DNA from 2 places in the Pseudoalteromonas sp. UCD-33C genome. Region 1 is predicted to be linked to the other one. Evidence: predicted binding sites of a transcription regulator. Region 1 holds the regulator's gene; the other holds the start of a gene.
The links. Region 1 encodes MetJ, which represses methionine synthesis genes. Its sites were predicted from a motif close to TAGACGTCTAGACGTCTA; they were not measured.
Positions count from the first base shown of each region.

Region 2: a site for MetJ is predicted at 7,601-7,618, ahead of AOG26_RS09715 (homoserine O-succinyltransferase). Genes of this name have one in related genera too.

Region 1 covers NZ_LJTB01000009.1:31,247-46,700, reverse strand. Annotated here, with positions in the region: gene AOG26_RS15455 (penicillin-binding protein 1A) at 1-1,210, shown strand, start outside; gene metL (bifunctional aspartate kinase/homoserine dehydrogenase II) at 1,294-3,639, opposite strand; gene metB (cystathionine gamma-synthase) at 3,645-4,904, opposite strand; gene metJ (met regulon transcriptional regulator MetJ) at 5,129-5,449, shown strand; gene AOG26_RS15435 (malic enzyme-like NAD(P)-binding protein) at 5,550-6,791, opposite strand; gene rpmE (50S ribosomal protein L31) at 7,490-7,705, opposite strand; gene priA (primosomal protein N') at 7,939-10,119, shown strand; gene AOG26_RS15420 (SPOR domain-containing protein) at 10,136-10,663, shown strand; gene hslV (ATP-dependent protease subunit HslV) at 10,744-11,262, shown strand; gene hslU (HslU--HslV peptidase ATPase subunit) at 11,274-12,602, shown strand; gene AOG26_RS15405 (gamma-butyrobetaine hydroxylase-like domain-containing protein) at 12,673-13,047, shown strand; gene AOG26_RS15400 (methyl-accepting chemotaxis protein) at 13,143-15,023, opposite strand; gene AOG26_RS15395 (MJ1255/VC2487 family glycosyltransferase) at 15,129-15,454, opposite strand, start outside.
Region 2 covers NZ_LJTB01000003.1:340,294-355,747, reverse strand. Annotated here, with positions in the region: gene cyoB (cytochrome o ubiquinol oxidase subunit I) at 1-1,396, shown strand, start outside; gene cyoC (cytochrome o ubiquinol oxidase subunit III) at 1,393-2,028, shown strand; gene cyoD (cytochrome o ubiquinol oxidase subunit IV) at 2,028-2,387, shown strand; gene cyoE (heme o synthase) at 2,529-3,413, shown strand; gene AOG26_RS09735 (histone deacetylase family protein) at 3,496-4,404, opposite strand; gene AOG26_RS09730 (PilZ domain-containing protein) at 4,458-4,823, opposite strand; gene AOG26_RS09725 (EAL domain-containing protein) at 4,987-5,736, shown strand; gene ettA (energy-dependent translational throttle protein EttA) at 5,763-7,436, opposite strand; gene AOG26_RS09715 (homoserine O-succinyltransferase) at 7,683-8,630, shown strand; gene AOG26_RS09710 (homocysteine S-methyltransferase family protein) at 8,620-9,687, shown strand; gene metH (methionine synthase) at 9,697-12,327, shown strand; gene AOG26_RS09700 (GGDEF domain-containing protein) at 12,671-13,711, shown strand; gene AOG26_RS09695 (CsbD family protein) at 13,752-13,949, opposite strand; gene AOG26_RS09690 (substrate-binding periplasmic protein) at 14,146-14,913, opposite strand; gene hrpB (ATP-dependent helicase HrpB) at 15,083-15,454, shown strand, end outside.

The sequences.
Region 1 (15,454 bases):
TGTTTCACTTGACCCACAAGATGGTCGTATTAAAGCCATTGTCGGTGGTTATAGCTTTGAACAAAGCCAATACAATCGCGCAGTTCAAGCAAAACGCCAGGTTGGTTCAAATATCAAGCCATTTATTTATTCAGCAGCACTTGAAAACGGCTACACACTCGCTTCAATTCTTAACGATGCACCAATTAATCAATGGGATAAAAGCCAAGGTGTAGCATGGCGCCCTAAGAATAGCCCGGCGGTTTATAATGGCCCTATCCGAATTCGCCGTGCACTCGCTCAATCTAAAAACGTAATTTCTGTACGTTTACTACGTGGTGTAGGTCTTGAACGTACAGCAGATCACTTACTTAAGTTTGGTTTTTTAAATAGTGATATTAATCGTAGCGAGTCATTGGCCCTGGGTAGTGCCTCAATCACTCCTCTTGAACTAGCTCGCGGAATGAGTACTTTCGCCAATGGCGGCCACTTAATTACCCCTTACTTTATTTCTGAAATTCAGGATTCTGCTGGTAATGTGTTATTCAGAACAGAGCCAGAACTTGCCTGTGATGAACCTGAGCAGGTTGTTACACCAGAGTTTGCATCATTAGATGATAATCAATTGGATCAGGCACAAAGTGTGAGCACTCCGCGTTGTGCTCCGCGTATCATTTCAAAGCAAAATGCATTCTTAATTTCGCAAGCTATGCACAGCGCAATTTGGGGTGGTGGTAGCTGGACTCACAAAACCGGCTGGAGTGGTACAGGCTGGCGTGCACAAGCACTTGATCGTCGCGATCTAGCAGGTAAAACAGGTACTACTAATGACTCGGTTGATACTTGGTTCAGTGGCTTTAACCGCAATGTGATGACCTCGGTATGGGTTGGTTTTGATAACCCAGGAAAAGCCCTTGGCCGCTCGACCTACAATAGTAACCTCGATAAGTCACAAATCTCTGGTGCGGAATCGGGCGCTAAAACCGCACAACCTGCATGGGTCGACTTTATGCGTGCTGCCCTCGATGGCATGCCAGAAGCACCTATTGAGTTTCCTGAAGGTTTGGTATCGGTTCGTATCGACTTAGCAACAGGTCTTTTAAGCCATAAGAATGACTACACCAGCCGTTTTGAGTACTTCATTAAAGGCACAGCACCAACCAAGTACGTACTTGATCAACCAACAGACGTATTTGAAGAAAAGCTCAGCACAGAGGAAGAGTTGTTCTAAATAAGTGAATTGCTATTTTGAAACAATAAAAAAGCGCCCTTGGGGCGCTTTTTGCTTAGCTATTTAAACTAAGATCAGCAAAATTATTTTAGGTTATTTACCAGCCAATATAGGTCTGAATGAACCCCAGCCGCAGTGACTTCTTTACCCGCTCCAGGGCCTTGGATCACTAATGCATTGTCTGTATACCACTGTGAATTGATCACAAAGATGTTATCGCCAGGTTTAAGGCTTGCTAATACATCATCTTTGCCAACATTAACTAAACCAACTTGCGCCTGAACCTTGCCATCAACGAGTGTGATAGCACCGGTGTAGCGCACCACTTTGTCTTCTGCCGCAGCTTGCGCTGCTTTTTCTGTCATAAATTCATCGAGCAGCTGTTTGTTTGCAAGAAAATCTTGCCAGCTTCCTGCTGCAAGCTGTTCAGGCATCAGAGGTGTCAAAGCAATGTCATCTAGCTCTAAATCTAGGCCTAAGTCACGCGCTAAAATTAGTAGTTTACGCTGCATATCTCGGCCAGATAAGTCTTCACGAGGATCTGGCTCTGTATAGCCCATTTGCTGAGCTTGAAGCACTAAATCTGAAAACGGCACGCTACCATCGTAACTGCTACATAACCACGATAAAGTACCCGAGAATACCCCTTCAATACGGTTAATACTGTCACCGCTATTTTGTAAATCAGCTAAAGCAAAGTTAATCGGTAAACCTGCGCCTACACTGGTGTTGTAGCGCCATAGTAGATTTCGCTCAGCTAAATTAGTACGTAAGTTTTGATACCAACTATGCGCGGCAGTACCCGCATATTTGTTTGCACTGATCAAATGACAGTTAAGCTCTACAAAATCAGGATACAACTGACTAAAAGCCTCACTGGCAGTGATATCAATCACTACTTTGTGCTCATAATCTAGCTCATTGATACGTGCTAATAACTCAGCTTTATCGTAGCTTTGCGCTTCATTGTGCCACTGCTCTTGCCATGTTTCGGTATTTAAACCACTAGCACTAAAAAGCATTTGTTTAGAACGTAAAAGAGCTACTACTTTTACTTTGTACTGAGCAGATAAACGAGCAAACTGAGCTTGTAGTTGCGATAAGAATACTTCGCCTACATTACCAAGGCCAGCAACAATAATAGCCAGCTCTTGACCTTTGTTTACCAGCTTGTCATGTAGAAGGGTTAAAACATCACTATCAATTGCCTGATCGTTTAAGATCAACACATAGTTATCGTCTTGTTGTACAAAACGCGGATGAATGCTTTGCTCTTTTAAAAGTGCTGTCGCTTGCTCTGTCAGCGCAATTACATCAGCCGTCGGTGCAACCACTGCACAACCACTTAAATTAGACTCGACAATATTTGCACGGCCCGCTAAGTGGCTTACAACTTGGTGAGTGCTTTGACCTGGCACTAATAAGTAAGTATCGCCATCTTTAGTAAAGTGGTGCAGGCTGTGTTGAATTAACTGACTAAGTTCACCGACTTCACCACTGCTTAGTTTATCAACCCTTAATAAATCGATGTTATCTAAGGTAGTAATAAAACGCTTTGCTTTACTGTAACCTTCTTTTACTACTTCGGTTGGCGTTGCATCACAATCAAAACTACTTCTTACCACCAATTTAATTTCTGTGTCTTTTAACGGCGACAAGGTTTTTGCATGCAATACTGGGTTACCTAAACGCGCTAATAAGTTAGCTTGCTCGCGGCACACCTTGGCATACTTAACTGCATTTTTAACTTTACGAGGGTCAGTACTAAATACACCTTGTGTGTCTGTCCAGATAGACACTTGCTTAGCAAAAGTATAACTCGCTAACAAGGTGGCACTGTAATCACTGCCATTACGACCTAATGTCACCGTATTACCTTGGCAATCTGCAGCTATAAAACCCGTTACTACGTTGATATGTGTTCTGCTAATCGCATCACTGCACTGCTGTTGGTTTTTTTGATGTAAAAGCTGACCATCATTTAGAGTAAATAACTGCCTTGCATCAACATCTTGCGCAGCGACACCTAACTGATTTAGGTAAGCGGCCAATAACCGCGCCGACCACACTTCACCATGAGCAAGTAAAGGTGCTTCAAGTAACTGCTGTTGACGAATTAATTCATTTAATACGGCAAGTTCATCTTTTAACTGTGCCAAGGCCTGTTGTTTATTCTGACCTATAAGTAACTGCTCAATTAAAGCCCGTTGATTATTATCAATAAGCAATAGAATATCGCTAACAGCTTGGCTATCTTGCTGCTGGTAACTTTGCCAAAGCTTTACCAGGGTGTCAGTTGTTTTACCCGATGCCGACACAACCACGCAATCGCCCTGCTCTGTATTAGCAAGAACAATGTTCGCTACCGCATGGTAACGATCTGCCGAGCTTAAGCTTGAGCCACCAAATTTATGAACAATATTTACCATTTCTTCTACCACAATGCCGTATGTGCTGGCGTTAACTTAAATGACGCGTTTTGCTGTGTATCTTGCTGTGTTAGCTTAGCTTCAGCTTTTGTAACTTGTTGGCCTTGACCTGGTTTTACTAAATTGAAAACACGGTCTAAATCTGCAATGAGATCTTTTACGTCTTCAATACCTACAGAAATACGGATCAGCGTATCGCCTACACCGGCTTCAAGGCGCGCTTTAGGCTCCATACCTGCGTGGGTCATTGTTGCAGGGTGACAAATCAAGCTTTCTACCCCACCTAGCGACTCAGCAAGGCTAAAGTCTTTAAGGCTTGTTAAAAACGCTGCTGCATCGTTGATATCGCCTTTAATATCAAAGCTCACCATGCCACCAAAGCCACGTTGCTGTGCTTTAGCAAGCTCATGTTGTGGGTGAGAAGCAAGGCCTGGGTAATAAACTTGGCTTACATAAGGTGAGCTTTCTAAATAATCAGCAATGGCAAAGGCATTTTCTTGGTGCTGCTTTAGGCGTACATTTAAAGTACGTAAACCACGAAGCGTTAAGTAGCTGTCAAATGGTGCACCAGTAATACCGATATTATTCGCCCACCAAGCAAGCTCGTCGCCTAGCTCTTGCGTTGCAGCAATCACTGCACCACCCACTACATCAGAGTGACCATTGATGTATTTAGTTGTTGAGTGCACAACAATATCAACACCAAACTCAATTGGGTTTTGTAATGCAGGTGATAAGAAGGTGTTGTCAGCCGCAACCAAAGCACCACACTGCTTAGCAATACTAGTAATTGCTTTAATATCTGTTAAACGCAAGATTGGGTTACTTGGCGTTTCAATCCAAATCAACTTGGGTTTAATCGCTAAAATTTCTTGGAGATTTTCAGTTTTAGTTAAATCCAAAACTTTTAGTTTTAACAGGCCACGTTTTTCAAGCGAGGTGAATAAACGGTAACTACCGCCATAACAGTCATGTGGGATCACTAACGTATCGTCACTGTTTAATAGCTGAGTGGCTAAATGCACTGCAGACATACCTGTTGCAGTTATAATACCTCTAGCACCACCTTCAAGCTCTGCTAAGGTTTCAGCTAAGATATCGCGATTTGGATTACCGCTGCGACCATAGTCATACTGGCGCTTAGTATCAAAATCAGCAAACGAATAGGTGGTTGATAAGTAAATTGGCGGTACAACCGCACCATGATGTTTATCGGCTTCGATGCCGTGACGAACAGCAATCGTCGCTTTATTTTTTTCGCTCATTTCATCACCTATTCTTAAATTGGATGTTTAGACGTCTAAAAGGTTAGATGATCAAATATGAGAAGTCAAAGCATTTATGGCTTATACATAGAAGTTTATACATTTACACCACTAGATGGCTAAATAACTAGTATTTGACTATCTTTTTTAAAGAGATAGAATTTCCGCATCTTGCGCTGTGAATAAGGCGTAAATCACTGACAACCGAGGCAACGAAACAACTTATGGCTAAATGGAACGGTGAATACATTCACCCATATGCAGAACACGGTAAAAAATCAGAACAAGTAAAAAAGATTACCGTATCGATCCCACTCAACGTATTAAAAGTATTAACTGACGAGCGTACACGCCGCCAGATCAATAACCTGCGTCATGCGACGAACAGTGAGTTATTGTGTGAAGCTTTCTTACATGCTTTTACAGGTCAACCATTACCAAATGATGACGACCTACGTAAAGACAACCCTGAAAAGGTACCTGAAGAAGTTAAAAAAATTATGCAAGAAATGGGATTAGATATCCCAGTGCTTGATTCAGAATAAGTATTTCGGCCATCGGATCACCGCCGATAATCGCAGATATAAAAAAACTCAGCCTAGGCTGAGTTTTTTATTGCGCGATATACCTAATAGCTAATTAAGCTTAACGCATGTAATCTTCTGGCATGTCGATTTGCGCCACACCCGACTCTACTGCTGCTTCAGCAACAGCACGTGCAATACGTGGTAATAAACGCGGATCCATAGGCTTAGGAATGATGTACTCGGCACCAAACTCAAGTGACTCAACGCCAGCTGCTTTTAATACTTCACTTGGTACAGGCTCTTTCGCGATACCACGAATTGCGTGAACTGCAGCAATTTTCATTTCATCATTAATTGCCGTTGCACGAACATCTAACGCACCACGGAAAATAAATGGGAAACAAAGCACGTTATTTACTTGGTTAGGGAAATCTGAACGACCCGTTGCCATAATTAAATCGTTACGCGCACTGTGTGCAACTTCTGGAGCAATCTCAGGATCTGGGTTTGAGCATGCAAACACGACTGGCTTATCAGCCATCAGCTTAAGATCATCTGCTGTTAACAGGTTAGGACCTGATACACCAACGAATACGTCAGCATCAGCAATAACATCTTGTAATGTACGCTTATCGGTATTGTTAGCAAATAATTGCTTATACTCGTTTAAGTCATCACGACGTGTATGGATCACACCTTTACGGTCAAGCATATAAATGTGTTCACGTAGTGCGCCACACTTAATTAAAAGCTCCATACAAGCCACAGCAGCAGCACCGGCACCTAAACATACGATGATGGCATCTTCGATGTCTTTACCTTGCACTTCAAGGGCGTTAAGCATACCAGCAGCAGTTACAATAGCTGTACCATGTTGGTCATCGTGGAAAACTGGAATATCACAGCGCTCGATAAGCGCTTTTTCGATTTCAAAACACTCTGGCGCTTTAATATCTTCAAGGTTGATACCACCAAACGTATCAGCGATGTTAGCAACCGTATTAATGAAATCTTCTGTTGTGCGGTGTTTAACTTCAATATCAATTGAGTCAAGGCCAGCAAAACGTTTAAATAGTAACGCTTTACCTTCCATTACAGGTTTTGATGCAAGCGGACCTAAGTTACCTAAACCTAAAATTGCGGTACCGTTTGAAATAACCGCAACCATGTTACCTTTGCCTGTATATTTATAGGCATTTGCTGGATCAGCAGCAATTTCACGGACTGGTTCAGCCACACCTGGGCTATAAGCTAAAGCGAGATCGTTAACCGTTTCGGCTGGTTTGGTTAGTTCAACACTAATTTTACCTGGAACGGGGTGAGCGTGGTAATGTAATGCTTGTTCACGAAAATCTGACATAACGCGATAGTATCCTGCAAAAAGTTAAAAAGTGAGAGAGCTTGCATCAGTACGATACCTGTAATGTATAAAAATTCCAAGTATTATCAGGTCTATCCTGTTATATGCTATATCGCTTAATTTTAAAGGATTTCCCAACAATTTCTGTGCATAGTTGCGATTAATCAGACATAAAAATTCACCTGTTTATGACCTTTTAAGCACGTGTTTTTGTATTTTATACGCACGTACACTGCAATTAGCCGAAATTAGCCCAAAATAGCCATTTCAACGAAGTTCACAGCATTTACTCACAAAGTTATTTAAATTTATTATTTTTAATAACTTTTATGAAAGTTTATACAAAAAAGAATATAGCCAAGGGGTGGCACTTTGTCTGCAAAATTAGCGACATAATGGGCATAACAACCAGAAATAGTTATGCAAGATACATAAGTGAAGATGATAAGTAAGTGGCAGCGTTATACCAATTCGCTTAATTAAGTGATCTATTTTGAGGCAATAAAACCTCGTTGATAGCAAGGCAAAAATTTCGTTATTTAGTTGTTCTAAATCAGAAATTTTTAACGCAGATAGCGACAGGTTTAACCCCTCAAAATGATTAAGTATTATTGCGGATTGGTATCAATAATGAGTTTTGTGAATTTTAGGCATAAAAAAAGCACCCTAAGGTGCTTTCTTTAACTAAACAGCAGAGATTACTTCTTGCTGCTAAGTGCACCGAAGCGCTTGTTGAAACGATCAACACGGCCGCCAGTGTCTAAAATCTTTTGCTTACCAGTGTAAAACGGGTGACACTCAGAACATACGTCTAAGTGGATGTCTTTACAAAGAGTTGAGCTAGTTTCGAATTTGTTACCACATGAACAAGTTGCAGTGATAGCTTCGTACTTAGGGTGAATACCTTCTTTCATAGGGAACCTCTAGTTAAGGCCGTATCGCTCTCCAAACCCGAAGTCTGGCACCATACGCAGTTAATACAATTAATAGGCCGCGTATTTTATAGCTCAAGTGACCTTGCGACAAGCTTTAAATGCATCTTTCGCTAAAAAAATAATCAAATGGCGTGTTGTTCAGTATTTGTTGGTAGGTTTTTAACAGTAATTTTAGTACATTATCTTTCTACCTTTGTTTCAGTTGAGTTGTCATGCACTTTGTAGAAGTTGCCATAAAAGTCCCTTTACAGCGTACCTTCGATTATAAAGTTGAACAGCTGCTGCATAGCCCTGAGTTAAAGCCAGGTATGCGCGTTCGCGTGCCATTTGGTAGTCAAAAAAAGGTTGCCGTGGTCTTGGCTCTTAAAACATCAACCGATGTTCCTGCTGACAAAATAAAGCCGATTATTGATGTTATAGACGACACGCCAGTTTTATCTGAGCAACATTTAGCATTACTAAAATTCACAGCACGCTACTACTGTTACCCATTGGGCGAGACCATTCATACGGCACTTCCGGCTGCATTAAGGCAAGGCGAATGCCCAGATAAAACCAGCATTAACATGGTTGAGCTAACCGATAAAGGTGCAAAGCTGCCGTCGCTGAAAGCAAAAACCCAGTTAAATTTATTAAAGCAGCTAGCCGAATCGGGCAAATCATCGCTTACAGAATTAAAAGCACTCGGATTTACCAAAAAAACCATCGACAGTCTGCTCGATAAAGAACTGATCACTCAGTTTATTGAACATGATAACCAATGGCAGCAACGCGCGCCGACTGTTGGTAGCAAGCCGGTGCTTAATAAGGAGCAAGCTGTTGCCTGCACTAGCATTAACCAAGCTCGTGGCTTTACCAGCTTTTTGCTTGAAGGAGTTACCGGAAGTGGTAAAACCGAAGTGTATTTGCAATGCCTAGAAGGAGTACTCAAAAAAGGTCAGCAAGCCTTAGTATTAGTGCCTGAAATTGGCTTAACACCACAAACAGTCAACCGTTTTCGTCGTCGCTTTCCTGATACACCAATTATGCTATGGCATTCAGCCCTAACAGATAACGAACGCTTACAGACCTGGCGTTTTTGTGAAAAAGGCAGCTGCGCCATAGTGATCGGCACACGTTCGAGTATTTTCTTGCCCTTTTTATCTCTTGGCATGATCATCGTTGATGAAGAGCACGACAGCTCGTTTAAGCAACAAGATACACTACGCTATCATGCTAGAGACCTAGCCGCTTATAGAGCATATCAGCATAATATTCCGCTCGTTCTAGGCAGTGCCACACCAGCACTTGAGACCTTACATAAAGCAATTAATAACAAATATCAGCTGTTGAGTCTAACTGAACGCGCCCAAACCAGTACTGATAACCAGTTCCACTTAATGGATATGAAAGGTCAGCCTGAGCAAGCAGGGATTGCCCATGCCAGCCTTGCTTATATGCGCCAACATTTAGAACGTGGTAAGCAAGTGATGGTGTTTTTAAACCGTCGTGGTTTTTCGCCTACCCTTATATGCCATGAGTGTGGTTGGCTAAGTGAGTGCTCACGTTGCAGCACCAGTGCAACCTTTCATAAAGCCATTGGCCAGATGATTTGTCACCACTGTGGTGAACAACATCAGGTCCCTCATCAATGCCCGGATTGCGGCAGTACGCAGATTTTTCCAAATGGCAAAGGCACTGAACAAATCGAAGAGTTTTTAACACAAACCTTCCCTGACATTCCGATTAGTCGTATTGACCGAGATTCAACTCGTCGTAAAGGCAGCTTAGAAAAAGCGCTTGATGATATTAACCAAGGCGGTGCTCGCATCTTAGTTGGCACGCAAATGTTGGCAAAAGGCCACCACTTTGCCGATGTTAGCCTTGTTTTAATCCTAGATGTCGACAGTGGATTATATTCTTGTGACTTTCGTGCCACAGAGCATTTAGCGCAACTGGTTACGCAAGTGGCAGGGCGTGCTGGTCGAAGTGGTGAACCTGGGCAAGTATTATTACAAACTCACTTTCCTGAGCACCCGCTACTACAAGACTTAGTTAATAATGGTTACCAAGATTTTGCCCGTTACGCACTCACAGAGCGAGAAGAAGCGCAGCTTCCGCCAATCACAAATATGGCTATGGTTCGTGCCGAAGGACATAACATAAATCAAGTGATGGATTTTTTAACTGATTTGGTTCCTGTCCAGAACGTATCTGGTATACAATTGCTCGGTCCGATACCTGCACCACTGGAACGTGTAGCAGGTAAATATCGCTTTCAGTTACATATTCAGGCGCAGGAACGCTCCCACTTACACCAATATTTAGCGCAAATGGTCGACTATATAAGTACCAGTAAATTAGCGCAAAAGGTGCGTTGGAGCTTAGATGTTGATCCTATAGATATGATTTAAAGGCCAATTAAGAGTCATGGCACAACACGATTACATAAATAAAAAACCAGCAAATCGAAATAATAAAAAACAAGCCCCGGCGAAAAAGCCCTTCCCTATTATTCTTGTTTTAATTGCGCTTATCTTAGTAGGCGGGTTTGGTTACGGCCTATGGTATATCAAACATAATGCTGATCCTGAGTTAGTAGAACAGCAAGCGAACCCGACTAAAAAAGAAGAAGTAGTTATTCCACCACCTAAGACACCTGAATTTATCAAAGAGATTAAAGAGCACGAAGTTCAGGTTGAAGTAAAAGAGATTGAACAAAAAGGCCCATATGTAATGCAATGCGGCTCTTTTAGAACATTAGAGCAAGCACAAACATTAAAAGCTAAAATCGCTTTTGCGGGCTTAGTGGCCGAAGTTAAGAAAACACAGGGCAGCAATGGTGTTTGGTATAAAGTGCGCTTAGGCCCATACGAAACCAAACGTTTAGCCGAAAGTGACAAGAATAAACTTAAACGCATCAAAATAATGGGCTGCGGAATTTGGCTTTGGACTTGATTTTAGTTCATTCACCCATATAAACACCTCATCAATCGCTTTTTACGAGCGGCCTTGCCGCTCGATGATGAGGAATAATCATGACCACTATTGTAAGTGTACGCCGCGACGACAAGGTCGTTATTGGTGGCGACGGCCAAGTTTCGCTTGGTAACACCGTAATGAAGGGCAACGCCCGCAAAGTTCGACGTCTTTATAATGGCAAAGTAATCGCTGGTTTCGCTGGCGGTACTGCTGATGCCTTCACCCTTTTCGAACGATTTGAAAGCAAACTAGAAATGCACCAAGGCAACTTAACCAAAGCTGCCGTAGAAATGGCCAAAGATTGGCGTAGTGATCGCGCACTTAGAAAGCTCGAAGCACTATTAGCAGTTGCAGACGAAACTGCTTCATTAATTATCACAGGTAACGGTGATGTTGTGCAGCCAGAAAACGACCTAATTGCGATTGGCAGTGGTGGTAACTTCGCGCAATCAGCAGCCACAGCGCTACTAGAAAACACCGACCTAAGTGCACGTGACATTGTAGAGAAAAGCCTTACTATTGCAGGCAACATCTGCGTATTCACGAATAATTTCCAAACTATTGAAGAATTGTAATAGGAACTGCCATGTCTGAGATGACGCCAAGAGAAATCGTTCACGAACTTGATCAACATATTATTGGCCAAGCTAAAGCTAAAAAAGCAGTTTCAATCGCGCTACGTAACCGCTGGCGCCGTATGCAACTGAGCGATGATTTACGTAGTGAAGTAACACCAAAAAACATTTTAATGATTGGCCCAACAGGTGTGGGTAAAACTGAAATTGCTCGCCGCCTAGCTAAACTTGCTAATGCGCCTTTTATTAAAGTTGAAGCAACAAAGTTCACCGAAGTGGGCTATGTTGGTAAAGAAGTTGAAACGATCATTCGTGATTTAGTTGATATCTCAATTAAAATGACGCGTGAACAGCAAACCAAAAAATTCAAACATCGCGCTGAAGAAGCGGCAGAAGAGCGTATTTTAGATGCTCTTTTACCACCAGCACGCGATACCTTTGGTGAGTCAAAAACAGAAGAGAACTCTTCTACTCGCCAATCTTTCCGTAAAAAATTACGTGAAGGTCAGTTAGACGATAAAGAAATTGATATCGATGTTGCACAAGCTCAACCTAATGTTGAGATCATGGCTCCTCCTGGTATGGAAGAAATGACCAACCAGCTTCAGAGCATGTTTCAAAACATGGGTGGCGATAAGCGCAGCAACCGTAAGCTAAAAATCAAAGAAGCATTTAAGCTATTAGTTGAAGAAGAAGCAGCAAAACTTGTTAACCCTGAAGAGTTAAAAGAGCAAGCTATCTTCGCAGTTGAACAAAACGGTATCGTGTTTATCGATGAGATTGATAAAATCTGTAAACGTGGTGAAGCATCTGGCCCTGATGTTAGCCGTGAAGGTGTACAGCGCGACTTACTTCCATTAATCGAAGGTTCAACAGTAAGCACTAAACATGGCATGGTTAAAACTGACCACATGTTATTTATCGCATCTGGCGCATTCCAAATGTCTAAACCATCAGACATGATCCCAGAGCTACAAGGTCGTTTACCAATTCGCGTTGAGCTTGAAGCACTAAGTGCTGATGACTTTAAACGTATCTTAACTGAGCCTCATGCTTCATTAACTGAGCAACAACGTGAGCTGTTAAAAACAGAGCAAGTTGACGTTGAGTTTACTGATGATGCCATTGAACGTATCGCAAAAGCAGCTTGGCAAGTGAATGAAAAAACCGAAAACATCGGTGCCCGTCGCTTGCACACTGTGATGGAAAAACTAATGGAAGAAATTTCATTTGATGCTTCAGAAAAAGCTGGTTCAACACTAACAATTGATGCCAATTACGTTGAGCAGCATTTAGGTGCACTTGTTGAAGATGAAGACTTAAGTCGCTTCATTCTTTAATCAACAAATTAGCGTTATAATTAAAAGCCTCCTGTTGGAGGCTTTTTAGTTTATATAAGGTAAGGCTCACATGAAAGAAGTCACTAAAGTGCATTATCACAGCGTTAGCAAAGTATTAGATGTTCATTTTGATGATCAGACTATTGCTCAATTTAGTGCTGAATTTTTGCGTGTTCACTCACCTTCTGCTGAAGTACAAGGTCATGGCAATGAATCAATGAAACTCGTACTTGGTAAGCAACAAGTAGGAATTAGCAAGATTGAGCCGGTTGGTCATTATGCGATTCGACTGGTGTTTAGCGATAATCATAATAGCGGTTTATTCAGTTGGCACTATTTAAGTGAGCTGCAAGCTAACCATGATGAGCTTTGGCAGCAATACCAAACAAGAGTCTCTGAGCACGAAGCAAGTAAAGACAGCGTGCCTATTAAGTTTGTGCCTTAACACCTATCAAAATGCCTCGATAAAGCACACCTAAAAACAAAAAAGCGCGATGACGACACCGTCACCGCGCTTTTGTTTTTCAACAGACTAATTCATTAAACTTTAAACTTATCGATTGCCTGATAAAGCACACGTGCTTGCTCAGACACCTCTTCACTGGTTTGCGCATTAGTCGCCGCGTGACCCGATGCCTCTTGAGCGATATCACGAATACGTACCACGTTTTTATTCACCTCAGAAGCCACTTGGCTTTGCTCATCAATTGCGGTGGCAATGTGAGTACTCATATCCATTATGGTTTGTACATCTTCGGTGATTGAGCGAAGCAACTCACCAGCTTTACTTGCCTGTGCTGCACTTTCGCCACCTTGCGTACGACATTGCTGCATAATGCTCACCACTTCTTGCGTACGCCCTTGCAAGGTCGAAATGATGCTCTCGATCTCTTGCGTTGAATCTTGAGTACGCTGTGCAAGTGAGCGAACTTCATCTGCTACTACCGCAAAGCCACGGCCTTGTTCACCGGCACGCGCCGCTTCAATGGCTGCATTGAGTGCCAGTAAGTTTGTTTGCTCAGCAATGCCACGAATAACATCAAGTACAGAGCCAATGGTTTCAGCGTCTTTTTCTAACTGCGACACCACGCTTGACGCATTACCGAGTGAATCAGATAAGTGGTTTATTTGCACCACAGTAGATTCAACCTCAGAGCGGCCTTGCTGCGCACTTACGTTAGTCGACTCAGCTTTTTTCGCTGCTGCTTCAGTATTGTGTGAGATATCTTGAATCGTCGCCTGCATTTCGGTGGCAGCTGTGGCAACCATATCAGCTTCGTGAAGCTGCTCTTGCATACCTGAGCTAGTTGCTGCAGTCGTTTCAGATAAATGTTCTGTTGCCACGTTAAGAGTACTTAGCGCTGTATTTACCTCGTAAATCAGCTTTTTAAAATCACTGATCAAGCTATTAAAGTCGATCGTCATTGTGGTGATTTCGTCTTTACCTGATTGAGTAATCGACATACTTAAGTCGTTATTGCGACGAATTTCGTTAATCGTGTGGTACACACGTTCGATAGGCTGAATAATTGAGCGGCTAGTAAAGTAAACTAATAGCATCACTAAAATGCTCGCAATAATAAACACAAGAATGGCAATCAACTGCGCACTAGCAGCTCTCGATTCTACAAACTCTTTAGTTTGTGTGGTCAGTTGGCTGACAATTGCATCACTAAGCTCAACACTACGTTTCATCTCACCGAGTGCCCCTGAATCTAAATCAAGGCCCAAGGCAACTTGTGCATCAACCAAGGCTTTAAATTTACTTTGATAAGTCGTAAGCAAACTAAGTAATTGGTTTTCGTAATTTGCATCGAACCCAGCGTTTTTAACCTCTGATCTAAAGCTAGCAACTAAATCATCAAACTTGCCCATATACTTTAAATCAAAGCGCAGCATAAAGTCTTTTTCTGCACGGCGAAGCTGTAGCATTAAAGTTAGTAATTTATAGTTTTCGCGCTCACTTAATAATGTTTCTACTTGATGCACCGCACCACGTAAATCACCATAAAGTGCATCTTTAGGGTGTAAACCTATTTTCTTTTGTAGTACCACAACTTCATTGAAGTCATCGTAATAAGTTTTCGCAAGACGTCTAAACTCATTGAGCTTAGATGAGTCCATCGACAAATCTTTCACTAACTCATCTAGTCGCGCCATTTTAATTTTTAGCTGCGAATACTCTTTCTCAAAAAGCTCGAGGCTATCGACATCTTTGTAAAACAAAAAGTTTTTTTCATGTTTACGCATCGCAAGTTCATGAATGTCGAGCTCCTCCGCATTTTGAATTGTTTCGTTGAGCTTTAGCATCATGCGCGACTCAAAGATAATTACACACAGCATCACAATCATTGCAAGACCAACAACGAGCGCGTTTAACTGTAAACGACGCTTAATAGTTAAGTTTTGTAATACATTCATTCAAAGTGCCTTATAGAAACATGCATTTAAAGTATAGCTAAACTATTTAAAGCAGCTAATAAAAAGTGGTTAAACTTGCCGCGCATTTTCCAATATAAGGTACTTTTAAACAATCAGTTTTTGTTCTAAATCAACCTGTTGCCATAGATGTTTATGCAATTTATCCAGCTTTTCCCATTGTTTTTTTTGCAACCAATCAACCAAGGGTGCTGGATCGCTCGGAAAATTCAGTTTTTTGTTCTGTGGCGATTGCAACCAATCATCCATCGCATTGGGGTTTAAATAGCTCATGACATGGGCTGCTCCCATCGACAATAGCGTCTGTGCATTAATCCCCTGCTCAAATTGTTTTCCAAGTGGTTTTAACAATAACTTTTTACCAAGTTGCAATGCTTCACTTGCAAGTTCAAATCCGGCGTTACCAATCACGC
Region 2 (15,454 bases), on a different contig from region 1:
ATCCGGCTTGGGTACCTTATTAACATCGGTAAACTTCTTAGCGACTGTATTTAAAATGCGTGCACCAGGCATGACATTAATGAAAATGCCTATTTTTACTTGGGCATGTACGTGGGCGAATATCTTAATTGCAGCATCGTTCCCAATTTTAACGGCTGTACTGGCAATGCTAACGCTTGACCGTTATCTCGATTTCCACTTCTTCACGAATGAACTAGGTGGTAACGCGATGATGTACATCAACTTATTCTGGGCATGGGGTCACCCTGAGGTTTACATTCTGATCTTACCTGCGTTTGGTATTTTCTCAGAAGTTATCTCTACGTTTGCGGGTAAACGCCTGTTTGGTTACAAGTCGATGGTTTACGCAAGTGGTGCAATTTCGATTTTAGGTTTTATCGTTTGGCTTCACCACTTCTTTACGATGGGCTCAAGCGCTAACGTTAATGCCTTCTTTGGTGTTATGACCATGGTTATTGCGGTACCGACCGGGGTTAAGTTATTTAACTGGTTATTCACTATGTATCGTGGTCGTTTACGTATTACTGTGCCTGTCCTTTGGACTTTAGGTTTTATGGTGACGTTCACTATCGGTGGTATGACCGGCGTGTTACTTGCTATTCCTGGTGCTGACTACGTATTACATAACAGCTTATTCTTAATCGCTCACTTCCATAACACCATCATTGGCGGTGCGGTATTTGGTTATTTAGCTGGTTTTGCGTTTTGGTTCCCTAAAGCAATGGGCTTCAAACTTGACGAGAGCTGGGGCAGACGATCTTTCTGGTGCTGGTTAATTGGTTTCTTCGTGGCATTTATGCCGTTATACGTACTTGGTTTCTTAGGTATGACACGTCGCTTAAACCACACAAACAACCCTGATTGGAACATTTGGTTATACATTGCAGCTGGCGGTGCGGTGATCATTATGTTCGGTATCTTGTTCCAAGTTGTGCAACTTGTAGTGAGCTTCAAAAACCGCGAGCAACTTGATGATACAACGGGCGATCCGTGGAATGGTCATACTCTTGAGTGGGCATCTGCTTCACCTCCGCAGTACTACAACTTTGCGAAAATTCCTCATGTTGATGACATCGATGCGTGGACAGACATGAAAGAAAAAGGCTTAGCTTACAAGCAAGAAGACTCTTATAGGCCAATTCATATGCCAAAAAATACATCGGCAGGTGTATTAATGAGCGCGGCTTTAACAACCTTCTGTTTTGCCATGATCTGGCACATTTGGTGGCTTGCAGCCTTTGGTTTACTGGGTGCTATCGTGGTGTTCATCAAGCGTTGTTACACCAGCGATATTGATTACTACGTGCAACCAGATGAAATTGTTGAACTAGAAACGGCTCACAATACAGCCGCTACGAAGGAGGTGAATGCATGAGTACCATTTCTGCAGGGCTCGACACCTTAAACGGCGCACACGGTCATGTCGATGCACATGACCATGAGCACCACGATACAGGTGGTAACACCGTATTTGGTTTCTGGCTTTACCTTATGACTGACTGCCTGTTGTTTGCATCATTCTTTGCAACCTACGCAGTATTGTTTATGAACACTGCTGGCGGTGTGTCGGGTAAAGACATTTTTGAACTTGATTTTGTAGCGGTTGAAACCGCAGCTCTACTACTTAGTAGTATCACTTTTGGTTTTGCGATGATTTCTGCTCACGGGCAGAAAAAAGCGGCTACGTTAACTTGGTTGCTAGTTACCTTTGCCTTTGGTGCAGTGTTTATTGGTATGGAAGTGTACGAATTTCATCACCTAATTGCGCATGGTAATGGCCCTCAGCAAAGTGCCTTTTTAACATCGTTCTTCTCTCTAGTGGGCTTACATGGTCTTCACGTAACAGCTGGTCTTATTTGGATGACTGTCCTGATGATTGAAGTTGTGCGCCGTGGTTTAAACCCACAAACAGTGACACGCCTAAGTTGTTTAAGCCTATTCTGGCACTTCTTAGATGTGGTGTGGATCTGTGTATTTACCGTTGTTTATTTAATGGGAGCAATGTAATGAGCCACAGTGAATCACATGTAATTAATAACTTAGAAGTTCATGCGCATAATGAACAATCACATGGCAGCGTTAAAGATTATTTAATTGGTTTTCTACTATCTGTTGTTTTAACGGCTATTCCATTTTGGGCTGTGATGAGTGGTTCGTTTTCGAAAACGACCACTGCATGGTGCATCGTGAGCATGGCGATTGTGCAAATTTGGGTGCATTTGAAATATTTCTTACACCTAAACTTCAAAACTGAAGACGGCAAGGCAAGTTCATTGTCGTTTATCTTTAGTGCTTTAATCATTGTAATGGTGGTTGGTTTGTCGGTGTGGATCATCTACGAATCGAACGCCATGATGATGTACTAATAACAATTACTTGGTAATTGGTAAAAGATTTACGAAAGGAGCTGGTTAGTCTGAGGTTGTGTCTCCAGTTCTCACAGTCTGTTACTAACTAGTTTCTTTCGTAATATTGCGTTTGTGCTGAAAATTAGAGGAGTCGAGGAAGTGTTTCGACGTTATTTAAATGTCACTAAACCTGGCATTATCATGGGCAATTTGATCTCTGTCGCGGGGGGATTCTTGCTGGCCTCTCGTGGTGATATTGACCCATGGTTAATGATCGCAACCTTACTAGGGTTATCTTTAGTAGTGGCATCAGGATGCGCGATCAATAACGTAATTGATCGTGATATTGATGTTGCTATGGCGCGCACTCGCAAACGCGTCACAGTGACTGGCGAAATGTCAGCAAAGGCGGCTATGGCACATGGCATCGTGCTTGGTGTTATTGGTTTCGGATTATTAGCAGTGTATACCAACGTAGTGGCACTCTTATTTGCTACTTTTGGTTACGTCATCTACGTAGGTGTGTACAGCTTATATATGAAACGTCGTTCTGTGTACGGCACCTTTGTAGGAAGTTTATCTGGCGCAGTACCACCTGTAGTGGGTTATTGTGCCGTGACTGGGCAGTTTGATGCTGGTGCTGTGATTTTATTGGTTATGTTTAGTCTATGGCAAATGCCTCATTCATATGCAATTGCAATCTTTCGTTATAACGACTACCAAGCGGCCAGAATTCCTGTGTTACCAGTAGCGCAGGGGATCGAGAAGGCAAAGCATCACATTGTTTTATATATCGCCGTGTATGCGTTGGTTGTGATGTTATTAACCATTAGTGGTTATACAGGTTTAGCCTTTATGGCTGTAGCCTGTACAACGAGTTTTTGGTGGTTGCTAATGGCGCTTCGTGGCTATCGTCGCAATATTGATGTAAGCGGCTGGGCGCGCCAAGTGTTTGCTTTTTCAATTGTAAACATCACGGTTTTGAGCATAGCGATGGCTTTAGATTACCATTCGGTAGCTCCACAGCTACTTGTTTTAACTTAGAAAAAAGTTGCTAACATATCCCAATGTTACAGTAGCAAAGGCCCGGTTTTTTCTCCACCGGGCCTTTTTTCTTTGTTATTTTTTAAAAACGAGCAGCTTGCTCTACCACAATACCATGGCGAGCCGCTAAACGGCGATGATCTTTATCATAGCCACCACCAATTACTGTTGCGACAGGTACATTGTGCTCAAGGCAACGCTTGAAGACTAAATGGTCGCGTTGCGCTATCCCTTGCCAGCTTATATCGAGTTTCCCTAAACCATCTTGCTGCCATACATCTACACCTGCATCATAAAGCACTAAATCTGGGTTTAGGGTGTTTAATAAATAACTCAGAGTATCGTCAACAACGCCTAGGTATTCACTATCAGCGACATTCGGCGCTAAACCTATGTCTAAATCGCTGGCTGACTTTCGAAATGGAAAATTCTTTTCACAGTGAATAGAGCAGGTATAAGCATAGGGCTGATGCGCCAGCATTGCTGCGGTACCATCACCTTGATGAACATCTAAATCAAAAATAAGTATATTGGTTACTTCACCACTTTTTATCAGAGTTTCGCTGGTGAAAGCGAGGTCGTTTACCATGCAATAGCCTGAGCCAAAATCAGTATGGGCATGATGAGTGCCCCCCGCTAAGTGACAAGCTATGCCATGTTTAAGGGCTAAACGTGCTGTTTGTAAGGTGCCCAGAGGCGCAGTAAAGGTACGTGCCATCAGCTCTTTTGACCAAGGTAAGCCAATACGGCGCATCGCTTTTTCATCTAAGCGGTTGTGCCAAAGGTCGTGGATATAGTTTTCGCAGTGCACTAACTCAAGGGGCTCAGGGCTGCCAAGCATCGGTTGAGTTAGGTTGTCATTTATTAATCCAAGGCTTTGTACATGCTCATATAAATAAGCAAACTTACTCATCACAAAGCGATGGTTAGGATCGAAACTAAACGAGTAATTTGGATGATACACCAAGGGTAAGTGGGGATTTAACTGCATAGCTCATTGAATAGCTGAATTTGCTATAGCATAACGAATCTACCGACAAATGTTTACTCTGGTGCGTGAATTAAATGAGTTAATTCGCGATGTAATAATGCTTCATCACCCAGATTGAGCTCAATCAATCGTTTTAAGTGAGTAATACTATCAATATCGATATGTTCGCAGCGAAGGCCTGCATGCTGATGCTCAACATGGCACAGCTCCACTTGCATTTTAATCTCGATAGTTGATTCTGGCAGGGTGAAGATTAAGTCAGCTTTACTATGAATAGGCACTAAAAATGAATCACTTTTAGTAATGAGCGCACCTTGCAAAGATAGATCAAGTAACTGACAGTGATAGTCGTTATCTTCGATACGAAGGATCGCAGGGCAAGAAAATAATACCCGCGAAAACTCTCTGCGTTCATTCATAGTTGTATCTCCTACTTTAGTGACCTAATGAGTATAGTCGAGTCAGCGGTTGTCGCCTGATTAAATGGCAGCTGAGTATTGAAATTCAAAATCCGGTGGGTTGCCATTATTTGCAAATTAATCTCCTCGGTCTATCTTTAATAGGCATTGATAGGAGTATGATGTGATTACACTTGCAGAAATTGAAGCGGCACTTGATAACAATGAATTCTTTTTAGAATACTTACCCACAATACGTTTAAGTGATAATCGGTGTGTTGGAGCAGAAGCGCTTATTCGTTGGCAGCGAAATGATAAAGTCGTCCCACCTCTCGAGTTTATACCGTTAATTGAAGGTTCTGTATTAAGTGGCATGATCACATACTGGGTCATAGATAAAGTAGCCGAAGAGCTTGCTGAGTGGCTGAATAAGCATGACAACGTACATGTAGGTATTAATGTTCCACCAGAGCTTTGGGGGCGAGGCGGAGTATTCTATACCCTGAAAAAGTCAGCTTTGAATAGTAATGCCAGCAAAGTGATATTTGAATTATCTGAGCGAGGGATCCCCGATAGAATGGGTGTTCAAACTATTCTAGAAAATATCTCTGGGGCAAAAATGGCGTTAGATGATATGCAATTAGGTGAAGCGAATATCTTAGCGCTTGCGCAGTTAAATGTTGATTATATAAAAATAGATAAGTCGGTAATCGATCTGATTTTACAAGATGACTGGGCTACTTCATTACAAAAGAAACAACTCGCAAATTGTGGTTATGACAGTAATCATGCCTATATTGCTGAGGGAGTCGAAACCAAAAAACAAGCCCAAGTAGTCGCTAAAGCGGGGATACAATTTGCACAAGGTTGGTATTTTTCGAGATCATTGAAAGTTGATGAATTCCTTGCATACTTTGCACAAAAAAGCCCCTAAATAGGGGCTTTTTGAGTATCAGCTAATTAGCCAATTTTTTTGTATTTAATACGCTTAGGTTGTGCTGCTTCTGCGCCTAAGGTTTTCTTCAACCACTCTTCGTATTCTGTGTAGTTACCATCGAAGAAGTTAATTTGGCCTTCGTCACGGTAATCAAGAATATGTGTAGCAATACGGTCAAGGAACCAACGGTCATGCGAGATACACATTACACAGCCAGGGAACTCTAAAATAGCGTTCTCAAGTGCACGTAGTGTTTCAACGTCTAGGTCATTGGTTGGCTCATCCAGTAGTAATACGTTGCCACCTGCTTTTAATAGCTTAGCTAGGTGTAAACGGTTGCGCTCACCACCTGATAGGTCTTTAACGAATTTTTGTTGGTCGTTACCTTTGAAGTTAAAGCGGCCAACATAGGCACGGCTTGGGAATTCAAAGTTACCAATTTTTAATACGTCTTGGCCGTTAGAGATTTCTTGGAAAACAGTGTTGCTTTCGTCCATGTCGCCACGGAACTGATCAACCGTTGCAAGCTCAACTGTGTCACCAACAATAATCTCACCGCTATCAGGCGTTTCTTCACCACTTAGCATTTTGAATAGCGTTGATTTACCCGCACCATTGGCACCGATAATACCTACGATAGCGCCTTTCGGCATTGCAAAGTTTAAGTCATCGATTAATACACGGTCGCCAAAGCTCTTCTTCAGGCCTTTCACTTCGATAACTTGGTCACCTAAGCGTGGACCCGGTGGAATGAATAGTTCATTCGTTTCGTTACGCTTTTGGTAATCGTTTTGTTGAAGCTCAGAGAACTGTGCCATACGTGCTTTAGACTTAGCTTGACGGCCTTTCGGGTTTGAACGAACCCATTCAAGTTCTTGCGCGATTGATTTTTGACGTGCTTTTTCAGATTTCTGTTCTTGTTGTAAACGTAAATCTTTTTGCTCAAGCCACGATGAGTAGTTACCTTCCCAAGGAATACCTTCACCACGGTCAAGCTCTAAAATCCAACCTGCTACGTTATCTAAGAAATAACGGTCGTGGGTTACAGCAACCACGGTACCTTCGTAGTCGTGTAAGAAGCGCTCTAACCAAGCAACTGACTCAGCGTCTAAGTGGTTGGTCGGTTCGTCAAGAATAAGCATATCTGGTTTTTCAAGTAGTAAACGACAGATCGCAACACGGCGACGCTCACCACCCGAAAGGTGTTCAATTTTTGCATCCCAAGGTGGAAGGCGTAATGCATCAGCTGCACGCTCTAACACGTTGTCGATATTGTGACCGTCGTGCGCTTGGATGATAGCTTCTAGTTCGCCTTGCTCTTTAGCAAGTGCATCGAAGTCAGCACCGTCCATTGCATACTCGTTGTATACTTCATCAAGGCGATTTAGTGCATTTTTAACTTCGCTTACAGCTTCTTCTACTGTTTCGCGAACTGTTTTGCTTTCGTCTAGCACGGGTTCTTGCGGTAAGTAACCGATTTTAGTGCCAGGTTGAGGGCGAGCTTCACCTTCAAAGTCTTGGTCAACACCAGCCATAATGCGAAGTAACGTTGATTTACCTGCACCGTTTAGACCTAGCACACCAATTTTTGCGCCTGGGAAAAAGTGTAAAGAAATATCTTTTAAGATAGTGCGCTTAGGTGGCACAACCTTAGATACTCGACTCATCGAGAATATAAACTTGTCTGGTAACACCATGAAAGAAGCCTTCAATTTATAATAAAAATTAACAGCAAGTATTGTATACCCAAACTACCTCAAAATACAGAATTCAGCGTTTATGATAGGCTTAATATCAAGGTGTTATTTACTCAAAGAGTCATACATTTTAATTAATGACCGCTCAGAAATACTATTTCATTTAGACATCTAAACATCTAGAGGTTGAAATTTCTAACTATCCGTTCATAATTAGCAGTCAGATAAGTATGCTCGGAGCCAGCTATGCCCATTACAGTAAAAGATGAATTGCCTGCCATTGCAAAGTTACGTCAAGAAAACGTGTTTGTAATGCCAAAAAGTCGTGCTAAAACGCAAGAAATCCGCCCAATGCGTTTGGCCATCTTAAACTTAATGCCAAACAAAGTTGAAACCGAAGTGCAGTTTATTCGCTTGTTAGCAAACTCACCGCTGCAAGTTAATGTTGAGCTGTTGCGCTTAGATACCCATCGCACCAGCAGTAACTCTGAACAGCACATGGATACGTTTTATCGTTATTTTTCAGAAGTGAAAGATAATAACTACGATGCCATGATCATAACGGGCGCACCGCTTGCTCATTTAGAGTATGACGAAGTTGCCTACTGGGATGAACTAAAAATTATTTTAGATTGGGCAGAGCAGCATGTGACGTCTACGCTGTTTTCGTGTTGGGCGGCCCATGCGGGGCTTTATCATCACTATGGTCTTAAACGTGATCTGAAACCAAACAAATTAAGCGGTGTTTTCACCCATAAAAGCTATTTTGACCACGCAGCGCTAACGCGTGGCTTTGATGATACCTTTTTAGTGCCACATTCTCGTTATGGTCATATTGATATCGATAAGATCAATGCCTGCGAGGAGCTAGTGGTGTTAGCCGGATCAGAGCGAGTAGGTGCCTACTTAATTAAAAATAAATCAGGTAGCCAAGTGTATATTACTGGCCATCCAGAGTACGATGCTCATACCTTAAAAGGGGAGTATTTACGCGACCAAGAAAAATCAGCGGATGCACCTAAGCCAGAAAATTACTTCCCTGACGATAACCCAGACAACGAACCGTCGAAAACGTGGCAAAGCCATGCCTTTTTATTGTTTTCGAATTGGTTAAACTATTATGTGTACCAAACTACACCGTATGATATTAACTTAGTTAGCCAAGATGTAAGGACTAACAACTATGCCGAGTAATGCAGTGAATAAACGCGAACAATTAACCGAGGCGCTAAAACAGCGAATTTTAATCCTCGATGGCGCGATGGGCACCATGATCCAAGAATATAAATTAGAAGAACAGGATTATCGCGGTGAGCGCTTTAAAGACTGGCACGTACTTATTAAAGGCAATAACGATTTATTAAGCCTGACTCAGCCAAAAATCATTGCTGATATTCACCGTGCTTATTTAGAAGCCGGTGCCGATATCATCGAAACGAATACCTTTAATGCCACGACTATTTCTATGGAAGATTACGACATGGCGAGCCTTAGCCGCGAAATCAACCTCGAGTCAGCGAAGCTTGCACGCGGCGTGTGTGATGAACTTGAAGCAAAAGATCCTAGCAAACCGCGTTATGTAGCCGGTGTACTTGGGCCAACGTCAAAAACCTGTTCTATTTCACCAGATGTAAATGACCCAGGTTATCGTAATATCAACTTTGATAAGCTGGTGGCTGCGTATGTTGAGTCAACACTGGCATTAATGGAAGGTGGTGCTGACCTTATTTTAATAGAAACCATCTTTGATACCCTTAATGCTAAAGCGGCTTCGTTCGCTGTAGAAGAAGCATTCGAGCAAGCTGGTCGTAGTTTACCTGTGATGATTTCGGGCACCATTACCGATGCCTCTGGCCGTACTTTATCAGGGCAAACCACAGAAGCATTTTATAACTCAATTCGTCATATTAAACCGCTATCAATCGGCCTTAACTGCGCCCTAGGCCCTGACTTACTGCGCCAGTATGTTGAAGAGTTATCGCGCGTTTGTGAAACCTTTACCTCGGTACATCCAAATGCAGGTTTACCGAACGAGTTTGGCGAATATGATTTAGAAGCTCCTGAAATGGCAAAAGAAATTATTGATTGGGGCAAGTCTGGCTTTATCAATATTGTAGGTGGTTGTTGTGGCACGACACCGGCTCATATTAAGGCGTTTGCGAAAGGCCTTGAAGGTGTAAAACCTCGCCAATTACCTGAGCTTGAAGTGCGTATGCGCTTATCTGGCCTTGAAGCGTGTAACTTAAACTAGGAAACCGACATGACTGACCAAATTGCTGTATTTACTAACGTCGGTGAGCGTACCAATGTAACAGGCTCGGCTAAGTTTAAGCGCTTGATCATGGAAGAAGATTACGAGACCGCTCTCGATGTTGCCCGTGAACAAGTAGAAAATGGCGCGCAAGTGATTGATATCAACATGGATGAAGCCATGTTGGACTCGAAAGCGGCGATGGTAAAGTTTTTAAACTTAATTGCCTCAGAGCCTGATATCTCAAAAGTACCTATCATGGTCGACTCATCTAAATGGGAAGTGATTGAAGCAGGCTTAAAGTGTATTCAAGGTAAGGCCATTGTTAACTCAATTTCACTTAAAGAAGGTGAAGAGCCATTCATCCGCCAAGCTAAGCTAATTAAACGCTTTGGTGCTGCTGCGGTGGTTATGGCGTTTGATGAAACCGGGCAAGCAGAAACTGCTGATCGTAAGTTCGAGATTTGTCAGCGTAGTTACAAAATACTCGTTGATGATATTGGCTTTCCGCCAGAAGACATTATTTTTGACCCAAACATTTTTGCCGTCGCAACGGGCATTGAAGAGCACGATAACTACGCTGTTGAGTTTATTGAAGGTACGCGCCGAATTAAGCAAGGCTTACCGCACTGTAAAGTGTCGGGTGGTGTATCGAATGTGTCGTTCTCGTTCCGTGGTAATAACCCAGTACGTGAAGCTATTCACTCAGTGTTTTTATACCACGCGATTAAAGCGGGTATGGACATGGGCATTGTAAATGCGGGCCAATTAGCGGTTTACGATGATATTCCCGAAGAGCTGCGCAAAGCTGTAGAAGATGTGATCCTCAATACCGACCCAGGTGCCGGTGAGCGACTTGTTGAACTTGCACCCAAATACTCTGGTATGGCGCAAGCAGAGAAAGTTGAAGATTTAGAGTGGCGTACTTGGCCTGTTGAAAAGCGCCTTGAACATGCACTAGTAAAAGGCATTACCGAATACATCGATGAAGATACCGAAGAGTGCCGCAAGAGCAAAGCTAAGCCTATCGAAGTGATCGAAGGCCCGCTTATGGACGGCATGAACGTAGTAGGTGACTTATTTGGCGCGGGTAAAATGTTCTTACCTCAGGTTGTTAAATCTGCTCGTGTGATGAAGCGCGCCGTAGCCTATCTTGACCCTTTCATTGAAGCTGAAAAAGAAGAGGGCGCAACCAATGGTAAAGTGGTTATGGCAACCGTTAAGGGTGACGTACACGACATTGGTAAGAACATTGTAGGCGTTGTACTGCAATGTAATAACTACGAGGTTATCGACCTTGGTGTGATGGTGCCGGCAGAGAAAATCTTGCAAACCGCCATTGACGAGAAAGCCGATATTATTGGTTTATCAGGGCTTATTACCCCTTCGCTTGATGAAATGGTGCATGTTGCGAAAGAAATGACCCGCCGTGGTTTTGAATTACCGCTACTGATTGGTGGTGCAACAACCTCTAAAGCGCATACCGCGGTTAAAATTGGACCTCAGTATGATAAAGGTGTGGTTTATGTAAATAACGCCAGCCGCGCTGTAGGTGTAGTTTCTAATTTATTGTCGAAAGAATTAAAACCAGCATTTTTAGAGAAAACCAAGGCTGAGTATGAAAAAGTACGTGAACAACAAGCACGTAAAAAGCCGCGCTCAAAACCCGTTACTTTACAGCGTGCTCGCGACAACGCTGTAAAACTCGATTGGGACAACTACACGCCGCCTGTACCGAAAAAGCTGGGTGTGACTGAGTTTAAAGATGTTTCGATTGCGACGTTAAGACAGTACATCGACTGGACACCTTATTTCATGACGTGGTCAATCGCTGGTAAGTACCCACGTATTCTTGAAGATGAAATTGTAGGTGAACAGGCTAAAAGCTTATTCGCTGATGCCAACGCAATGCTTGATGAGCTAGAGCAATCAGGTGCGCTACAACCTCTAGGTGTCATTGGTTTATTCCCTGCAAACCGAGTAGGGGATGACATTGAGATTTACACCGATGAGTCGCGTACAACGCTTTTAACTACAGCGTGTCATTTACGTCAGCAAACAGAAAAAACCGACTTTGCTAATTATTGTTTAGCTGATTATATTGCGCCAAAAGGCACCCCTGATTACTTTGGTGCTTTTGCGGTTACTGGTGGTCTTGAAGAAGACGACCTTGCCGATGCCTTCGATGCTAAGCAAGATGATTATAATAAGATCATGGTTAAAGCCGTAGCAGATCGCTTGGCTGAGGCATTTGCTGAGTACTTGCATGAGCAAGTACGTAAAGAGTATTGGGGCTATGCGGTAGATGAAAATCTATCGAACGATGAACTTATTCGTGAAAACTACCAAGGTATTCGCCCTGCGCCAGGTTATCCTGCTTGTCCTGAACATACAGAGAAGAAGAAAATCTGGCAGTTACTTGATACCGAGCAGCGTATTGGCATGAAGCTAACCAGTTCATATGCAATGTGGCCGGGTGCGGCGGTTTCTGGTTGGTATTTCTCTCACCCTGAAGCTAAGTACTACGCTGTAGCGCAAATTCAAAAAGATCAGGTTGAAGATTACGCTAAGCGTACCAACATGACTCTTGCAGAAGCTGAGCGTTGGTTGTCGCCTAATTTGGGCTATGAACCAGAATAATAACCTTTAGTTATTAGCTTTTGTTTAAATTAAAAACGAGCCCACAAATGGCTCGTTTTTTTATGCTCATTTTTTATCATACTTTTTTCTTTTTAATTGTATTAATACTGGCAAATTCCTTCTAATTTATATATTTGTGTTAAAGTTATACCAATTCGCTTAATAAAGTGGTCTATTTTGAGGCAATAAAACCTCGTTGATAACAAGGCAAAAATTTCGTTATTTAGTTGTTCTAAATCAGAAATTTTTAACGCAGGTAGCGACAGGTTTAATCCCTCAAAATGATTAAGTATTATTGCGGATTGGTATTATTGAGATTGATCAAGAAATCTAAGGTGAAATTGTGATTGATACAGTGAATGCAAGTGACAAAGATAAAGCACGATTTTTACGTGTTTTTGCATTTATTGGTTCGATTACCTCGTTTTTAATGGCGATCACCAGCTATCAAGATGGTTACCATGCCCTTAGCTATTTATTGATTATTGGCGGCTTTGTGTTTGCCTCACCTTTCGTCATTAAAAATCGTGACGAAACCATCGCAGTACTTATGCTGTACGCCCTCTATTCGATGATGTGTTTTTTAATTGTCTCTGGGGGGAGCAATGGCACTGGGCCGTTATGGCTGTTTATTGTATCTCCTGTGACATTTTTTATTCGTGGCCTAAAGCGCGGAGCATTTGATCTTATCTTGCTTGCCAGTATTATCTCGGTGCTTTTCTATTTTACTGATCAATTTGGCTATTACAGTTATCCGAGTCACTACTTTCCTACTCGGGTCATGCTGTGTTTCTCGATTTTATGTATTTTGGCTGGCTTCTACGAATATTACCGTAACAAATACAGTTTGCAGTTAATGGAACAACTTAAGCTTAATCAAAAGCTTGCACGTACTGATGCGATGACTGAACTCGCTAACCGTCGCTACGCAACTGAATGCTTGCAAGATAAGCGCTTTGGCGAAGGGGCTGTGTTCTTGCTGATGGATGTTGATAACTTTAAACAAATCAACGATACCTACGGTCATCAAGTGGGCGATGAGGTGCTAATATTTTTCGCTGATGTCTTTAAAGAAGTGTGCACAGAAGAAGATGTTATTTCCCGTTGGGGCGGCGAAGAGTTTTTAATAGTGATCCCAACTGGGTATGAGCTTAGAGCCAGAAAAGTCGCTGAAAGAATCCATAAGAATCTTGCTGAAAAGCCATTTACGAGCGGCCAGCATCGTTTTAATGTCACCTTAAGTATTGGCTTGTACGTGCGCGTTGCTGATGAGAGCGTGGATCACTGTTTGAACATTGCCGATAAACGGCTTTACCGTGCTAAATCGCAAGGTAAAAATCAAACGGTTGCTGAAGTTGATTTAGCGAAGCATGAACCTGCTTGATAAATAAAGCCGCAATTAGCGGCTTTATTGATTGCTCAAATTAATGGCTTTTTTCAAAGTCGCTGACTTCACGCTCAGCTTCTTCCTTAGATTTACCGTATTTTTGCTGAAGTTTACCAACCAGCTCTTTACGGCTACCTTCAATTTTATCTAAATCATCATCGGTAAGGTCACCCCATTTACGTTGTGCTTTACCTTTAAGCTCTTTCCAGTTGCCTTCTAAACGATCGCTGTTCATCATAATCTCCTTACTTTGTTAAACATTCATCTTAGTAAGAGCAATCGCTGTACCAATTTGGTGAAATTTATTAACTAATTGATTTATAGTTATTTTGTTCTTTTGTATATAATGAGTGGAATTTAAAAGTTTGCAATTACTACGTAGTTTTTAGAATCAGCCTGTAATATTTTCTGATGCGCTAGTTTTTAGATACTTAGTGGCTTTTAGATGTATAGCGATTGATTATCCGCGTGTATTCTTCAGTTGATTTTAGTTTACGCAAGTTCTCGTTAAACTGGTCTCTTAAGGCTTCGTCTCGGAATAAAAAGCCACTGGGATTTTTGCCAAATAACGCAAATCGTTGCACAGGTTTAGAGACATCAATTTCGTCATTGATATTAATTAACGCTCGATAATAATCAAAAATTTTACCGTCCATCTGGATCACCTCGTAGCGCTCTCGATACAAAAGCTGTACTTGTGCAAGTTGATCATAGGTTTCTGCGTATTGTGGGTTTTCTCTGGCCATTGCTTGATATTCTGGTGTGAGTAATTCTTTTGCACCTTGCCATGAAAGAACACTAAAGTGTTTTAATTGTGCAATAGAGCTAAGCTGCAGGTTTTGCTTGGCCAGACTAAAAGCGAAGTTCTCGTAGCTGTAAGCAATATCTGAAAAGTAACCGCTCATTTGATGGGTTTCGATAACCTTTTCATTAATATCAGACACAACATCAACTAAGTTCTCAGTATACAAAGGGATCCGCCTTGCATAGGGAACGTAGACAAAGTGTATTTGATAACCGTGAACACCGAGTGTCGCACGAAGTAAGTCAGGAATTATGCCTGTGTTGTCTTCAACCATGACCCAAGGTGGTAGTGTATTGCCAAGTGCAACCGTAATTTTTTGCTGACTAAACGCTTTTTGAAACGGGAAAACTAAAAGTAGCAAGGTGATTAAAATACGGGTGTAAATCCTGAACAAGTTAATTCCTTATTCTGATTTTTGTTTGGTCGTTTAATCAAGAATAAGTCTAAACTGGCAGAATGCAATGTTTTCACTTCTAAAGCCCGAGAGAGAAAATAAGCCTATAGCCATCGCAATTTTTAGTTTTTTGATACAATGCGTGAAAAGAAAGTAAGAGATACCTAACGTGCTGCCAGTTCAAGATATTTATCAATCCCTGTTAACTACATTACAGAGTAACCCAATGGCCTTATTGCAAGCGCCACCGGGAGCGGGTAAATCGACATGGCTGCCTCTTACCTTAATGCGCGAAGGGCACTTTAAACGCATTGTTATGTTAGAGCCAAGACGACTGGCTGCACGCAATATTGCCCAGTATTTGGCAAGTCAGCAGAATGAAAAAGTCGGTGACAGTGTCGGCTTACGCATTCGCGGTGAATCAAAAGTAAGTTCTACAACTAAACTCGAAATTGTCACCGAAGGCATGTTGACGCGTATGTTGCAAAATGACCCAGAGCTTAGTGATGTAGACTTACTTATTTTTGATGAGTTTCACGAG